DNA from 2 places in the Pedobacter immunditicola genome. Region 2 is predicted to be linked to the other one. Evidence: riboswitches for the same ligand, from Rfam matches in the RefSeq annotation. Region 2 holds a riboswitch; the other holds the start of a gene.
The links. A riboswitch is a leader RNA that binds a small molecule or an ion and turns the genes downstream of it on or off. The one in region 2 is predicted to bind S-adenosylmethionine.
Positions count from the first base shown of each region.

Region 1: another riboswitch for S-adenosylmethionine. It lies ahead of WG905_RS05200 (O-acetylhomoserine aminocarboxypropyltransferase/cysteine synthase family protein); the one in region 2 lies ahead of metH (methionine synthase).

Region 1 is NZ_JBBHKC010000003.1:51,147-54,575, forward strand. Features, by position in the region: gene WG905_RS05195 (homoserine O-acetyltransferase family protein) at 1-522, opposite strand, end outside; gene WG905_RS05200 (O-acetylhomoserine aminocarboxypropyltransferase/cysteine synthase family protein) at 541-1,863, opposite strand; SAM riboswitch class I at 2,143-2,255, opposite strand; gene WG905_RS05205 (trans-sulfuration enzyme family protein) at 2,382-3,429, opposite strand, start outside.
Region 2 is NZ_JBBHKC010000002.1:414,318-417,746, forward strand. Features, by position in the region: gene metH (methionine synthase) at 1-2,249, opposite strand, end outside; SAM riboswitch class I at 2,356-2,464, opposite strand; gene WG905_RS04290 (Bax inhibitor-1/YccA family protein) at 2,577-3,341, opposite strand; gene WG905_RS04295 (hypothetical protein) at 3,391-3,429, opposite strand, start outside.

The DNA of each region.
Region 1 (3,429 bases), on a different contig from region 2:
CTCATTAAAGGCAATACCCCATGGCGAATGCACGGCATTAGTGGCCACAACAATCAGGTTTTCAAATTTTTGAGGCTCCATGATGGACCATTCCAGCGCTTGTTGTCCGCCAAGCGAACCGCCAATCAACACTTTCACCTGCTTAATGGCTAGATGATCAGCTAAAAGGCCGTGCGCCGTCACCAAATCCCTTACTGTAAATTCAGGAAAGGAAAGATAAAAAGGCTGTCCGGTAACCGGATTGATGCTCAATGGATTTGTACTGCCGTAATGAGAACCGATAATATTTGCACAGATAATAAAGTGTTCTTTCGGATTAAAAAGGTCATTATCTCCAAAAAGGCCTTTCCACCAGTCAAGTACATCAGAATTTGCTGTCAGTGCATGACAAGCCCAGATTACATTATCTTTCTTAGCATTTAATTTACCATAAGTTTGATAAGCAATTTCCAGTCCTCTGAGTTTCTTGCCGCTTTCTAATGTAAAGATTTTTGGGTATTTATAGGTGTTAATCGTACTCATTGTTATGCTTGTATATTTTTAGGCGGGTTGTTCCAGGCGCAGTTTAATTTTTTGAAATGCCTGTTCAAAATCTGCTTTAATATCATCGATGTGTTCTATGCCCACAGAAACACGAAGTTGCGTTGGTGTTACCCCTGCAGCAGCTTGTTCCTCGTCACTTAATTGCTGATGAGTTGTTGCCGAAGGCTGTATGATCAATGTTTTGGCATCTCCCATATTTGCCAGGTGACTAACCAGTTTAAGGTTGTCTACAATGCCGGTTACTTCTTCTTTTGTTCCATTCAGTTCAAAGGACAACACCGCTCCGAACCCATTTTTTAAGTATTTCTTAGCAATGGTATGGTAAGGACTGCTTTCCAGGCCAGGGTAACTTACCGATTTTACCACCGGTTGCTTTTCAAGCCAGGATGCCAGTTCCAGTGTGTTTTCCACATGACGCTGTACTCTTAACGATAAAGTTTCCAGTCCTTGTATCAGCAGGAAGGAATTAAATGGAGATAGGGAAGGGCCAAAATCCCTTAAACCTTCTACACGTGCACGGATGGCGAACTGAATATTTCCAAAAGGACCTTCAGGACCAAAGACATCACTGAATACCAAACCATGATAACCTTCAGAAGGACTTGAAAATTGAGGATATTTTCCATTGCCCCAGTTATAATTACCACCGTCAACAATGATACCGCCAATACTGTTACCATGTCCGCCGATCCATTTGGTTGCAGAAGCAACAACAACATGTGCACCGTGTTCCAAAGGACGGAATAAGTAACCTGCCGCACCAAAAGTGTTATCTACCACTACAGGAAGATCGTGTTTGTTGGCAATGGCGGCAATTTTTTCAAAGTCAGGGATACTGAAAGAAGGGTTACCTACGGTTTCAAGGAAAATAGCCTTTGTTTTGTCATCAATCAGGGCAGTAATTTTTTCGGGGTGGTCTATATCCACAAAGCGAACCTCAATGCCTAAGCGTTTGAAAGCTACTTTAAACTGGTTGTAAGTACCACCATATAAATGCGAGGAAGAAATAAAGTTGTCCCCGGATTCAAGGATATTGTTCAATGCAATGAATTGCGCTGCCTGGCCAGAAGCCACGGCTACGGCTGCAACGCCACCTTCCAATGCGGCAATTCTTTTCTCGAAAACATCAGTAGTGGGATTCATGATCCGGGTATAGATATTTCCGAATTCCTTTAAGGCAAAAAGGTTGGCGCCATGCTCAGAGTTCTTGAAGACATAAGAACTGGTCTGGTAAATTGGAACAGCTCTTGAACCTGTAGTAGGGTCAGCTTCTTGTCCAGCATGCAATTGTAAGGTTTCGAATTTATAGGTTGTTGACATATTATTTTAAGTTTTAAATAAATCAAAATTGTTGTGATTATGCCTTTGTAATTCAAAGCGCATTAGAGAAAAAGCGTACCTTCTGTGAGAAGGCCTTCCAGATTGATTTACAGCAATGAGGAAGATTTTTAATTCTAGTGTATGCTGCAGCACATACAAACAGGCTGCGGGCAACAACAAAAAGAAGTACGGCTTAAAATAACCGGTAAAGTTTGGTTTGGAGACTTGAGTTTTTCGCTAGAGCGGATAAGACTTTTGTTAAGTTTCATTTTTTGTTTTAATTTATCTTTCCATTTAACACCCGTTATCTGGTCAGGATTTGGCACCTTCTTCCCGTTGGTAGGGTTGCCAGTGGGTCATGGAGCCTGTCTCTCGCCACTTCTTTATAAATCAAACTCTATACGAGTATTGACTTGTTCAGCATTAATCAGCCGATATAACAAATGTAGGGAATAAAAATTAATTGCAAAATTATATTCTGAATAATTTCCTGTTAATCCCCTGTTAAGCAAATTTAATTAGGCATGCGCTGTTGCCAGTGCCTGCTCAAGGTCAGCAATGAGGTCATCTATATGTTCCAGTCCCGCAGAGATCCTGATCAGGTTTACCGGAGTCTTTGTATCCGGTCCTTCGATTGATGCGCGGTGCTCAATCAGGCTTTCAACACCTCCTAAGCTGGTTGCCTGGGCAAAAAGTTGTACTTTGTTCACCACTTTCCTGGCTTCTTCGGCTCCGCCTTTCACCAAAACAGATAACATGCCACCGAAATCGCTCATTTGCTTTTTAGCAATTTCATGTTGCGGGTGGGAAGGCAGGCCCGGATAGTAAACCGCTTCAATTTGCGGATGATTCTCCAGATACCTGGCTAATGCCATGCCATTGGCACAATGTCCGCGCATACGGTAAGGCAAAGTTTTAATACTTCTCAACAGCAGAAAACAATCGAAGGGCGCGGAAACGGCACCACCTGTTTGCTGTATATTTTTAATTTTTTCCCAGAACTCATCTTTCCTTGCTGTAATTAACGCACCTCCCAACACATCACTATGGCCACCGATGTATTTTGTAGTGGAATGCATGACCACATCTGCGCCTAATTCGATTGGGTTTTGTAAACACGGAGAGGCAAAGGTACTGTCGCAAGCCATCATCAGTCCATGTTTTTTGCAAATCGCTGATACAGCGCTCAGGTCTGTAATTTTTAGCAATGGATTTGATGGCGTTTCCACCCAAATCATCACGGTGCTTGGCTTTATATAACGTTCAATTTCTGTCGTATTGGTTAAGTCTACAAAGTCAATTTCGAGAGTGTCTTTAAAAATAGACTGTAATTGTTTCTTGAAACCCCAATACATATCGTCTGGCGCAATGATGTGATTACCAGGAGTTAAGGCTTGAAAGATGGCCATTCCTGCCGTATTTCCCGAGGAAAAAGCACAAGCATCAGCACCTTTATCCAGTTGAGATAGTACATTTTCAAGGGCACTTCTATTAGGATTACTCACCCTGCTATACATATGCCCACCTGTATAACCACCTTCTTCATTTCTCAAGAAAGTTGTAGAA
Region 2 (3,429 bases):
GCCATTAACACCCTGCCGGCAAAAGAACTTGTGCTACCATCCGGATTATCTAGTTTCTCCTGCTCAATGAAGGGAAGCAGATAGGCTACTGCCTTTTTCATCACCCTGGCCGATTTAACCACCTGTGGCAGGAACATTTTACCGGCGCCAAACAAGTCGCCCACGATGTTCATCCCATCCATTAAAGGGCCTTCAATGACCTGGATTGGCTTATCGTATTTTTGGCGGGCTTCTTCAGTGTCGGCGTCAAGAAACTCGATGATACCTTTGACCAGTGAATGGGAAAGACGCTCTTCTACAGGTAGCTTACGCCATTCCTGATCTTTCACTAAAACTTTGCCCTTAGTTTTTATCGTGTCAGCATACTCCACCAGGCGCTCCGTGGAATCATCCCTGCGGTTGAGCAACACATCTTCCACATGATCCAGCAATTCTTTTGGAATAGCCTCATAAACTTCCAGCATTCCGGCATTGACAATACCCATATCCAAACCTGCTTTGATGGCATGGTACAGAAAGGCAGAGTGCATGGCTTCCCTGACCACGTTGTTACCCCGGTAAGAAAAGGAAATATTCGATATCCCGCCACTCACTTTGGCATAGGGAAGATTCTCCTTGATCCAGCGGGTAGCATTGATGAAGTCAACTGCATAATTATTATGTTCTTCCAGACCGGTACCGACAGTTAAAATGTTGGGATCGAAAATGATATCCTCTGCCGGGAAACCAACTTCATTAACCAGCAGGTCATAGGAACGCTTACAGATAGCCGTTCTTTTCTCGAAATTATCCGCCTGTCCGCGTTCATCAAAAGCCATCACCACCACAGCAGCACCGTAGGCCATGATTTTGCGGGCACTTTCAATAAATTTTTCTTCCCCTTCTTTTAGCGAGATGGAGTTGACAATACCTTTTCCTTGTAAACATTTTAAACCGGCTTCAATGACAGTCCATTTCGAAGAATCGACCATGATAGGCAATTTCGAGATATCAGGTTCAGAAGCAATGAGGTTCAGAAACTTTGTCATTGCCGCTTCTGAATCAATCATGCCTTCATCCATGTTTACATCGATGATTTGTGCACCGCCTTCAACCTGTTGTCTGGCTACAGCAAGTGCCGCTTCATAATCGCCGCTTAAAATAAGCTTGGAGAATTTTGGAGACCCGGTAATATTGGTCCGCTCGCCGATGTTGACAAAGATACTTTCAGGAGTAACCGTTACAGCTTCCAGGCCACTTAAACGAAGGTAGCGTTCTGGGGTAGGTATTTTTCTTGGTTTAAGTTTCGTCGCTTTTTTGACGATACAGGCGATATGTTCTGGAGTTGTACCACAACAGCCACCAACGATATTCACGAAGCCATGCTCCATGAAATCTTCCACCAGGTGGGCCGTTTCATGTGGTTGTTCATCGTAAGCACCGAATTCATTAGGCAGACCTGCATTGGGATAAGCGGATACATAGCAATTTGCTTTTGCAGCAAGTTCCTCAATATGCGGACGCATTTCCTTGGCACCAAGAGCACAGTTAAAACCGATGCTCAAAGGTTTTGCATGGATAATGGAATTCAAAAAGGCTTCCACCGTTTGTCCGGAGAGTGTTCTTCCTGAGGCATCCGTGATGGTGCCGGAGATCATGATCTCTATTTTACGGCCGATTTGAATTTCATACTTTTTAATGGCAAATATGGCTGCTTTGGCATTTAACGTATCAAAAATGGTCTCGATTAAAAGCACATCCGCACCACCATCAACCAGGCCTTTTACCTGTTGAAAATAGGCGTCCTGCAGTTCATCAAAAGTTAAAGCCCTATAACCCGGATCATTTACATCGGGTGAAATTGATAATGTTCTGTTGGTTGGGCCAATAGCGCCGGCCACAAAGCATTTGCGCTCAGGATGAGCAGCCATAAATTCTGTGACCGCTTCTTTGGCAATTTTTGCTCCAGCGAAACTCATCTCATAATCGAGCGTTTCCATCTGGTAATCCGCCAACGAAATTCTTTGCGTACTGAACGTGTTGGTTTCTATGATATCGGCACCGGCCATTAAATATTCGCGGTGTATAGATTTAATAATATCGGGACGGGTGAGGTTAAGAAGGTCGTTATTACCTTTTACATCACAAGGATGATTTTTGAAGCGCTCGCCTCTGAAATCTTCTTCTGTTAATACGTGCCGTTGTATCATGGTGCCCATTGCACCATCAATAATTAAAATTCGTTTTTCAAGTTCTTCTCTGATACTCATGCTTTTGTTTTGTTAAAGAGAGCTCCCATCAGGTTGACTTTTAATCACCTGGTTGCGGTATACCATACTAAAAAGCTTATTCGGGATTCCGGTGAGGAGTCGATTCAACTTATCTTTCCAAAACGTTTAAAACGTTTCAGTAGAATGTAGCACCTTGTAAGCACAGGTTGCTAAGACTTCGTAGGGTCTAATCCCTCCGTCTTTCTCTATAAGCTTTACAAATGTGCAACAAAGAAAAATGATATCCAAAGAAATCGTTCGTAAACCTTATAAAATAACGAAGGCCCTACAAATATGCAGGGCCTTCAAAATTATATTTGGAATAAGTTATCTTCTGTCGCCGAATATTCTTAACAAGAATAAGAAGATGTTAAGGAAATCCAGGTATAATGATAACGCACCCATGATGGCAAGTTTTTTAGTGTCGGCATGAACGATTTGGTCGCCATTTGCTTCAATTCCTTCGCCTATACGTTTCAGTTTTTGAACGTCATAAGCGGTTAAGGCCGTAAAGATAGCTACACCAAAGAAACTCATGATGTAATCAAATTGTGAACTGCCAATGAACATATTGACCACACTTGCAATCACCAGGCCTATTACACCTACCATTAGGATTGGGCCGAATTTACTTAAATCCGTGTCGGTGGTATAACCCAGGAGGGCCATGATACCAAAGATACCTGTGGCTGCACCAAAACAGGCCACTACAGATCCTGTGGTGTAGGTTAACAAGATAAAACTTAAGCTTATTCCGGTTAAAACGGAATATAAAACGAACACCCCTAATAAGGCACCGTAGGAAAGACGGCTTAACCCTGCGCTCATTAAAAGCACAAGGGCCAATGGTGAGAACATGGCAACATAACCAAGTATAGACATGCCTGTACGGTTACCAGCTTCATCGTATTTTATCAAATAATCCATCGCAGCCGGTGTGCTTGACATAAAAACAGCTGCTAAAGTTGATAGACCCAATGCGATAAACATCCACAGAAATACATTAGCAAAGAACTTCTTTGCAACGACACCTGTCTGATCCTGAACATATTCGGGTTTATGCGCCCAGTTGTAATTATTGTTGTTATCCATTTGTTTTTAATTTTATTTAAAGATAATAATTGTTTGGTTCTTACAAAAGTTATGCCCCTAGTCTTTTTGTCAGGATTTCTTCAACTTT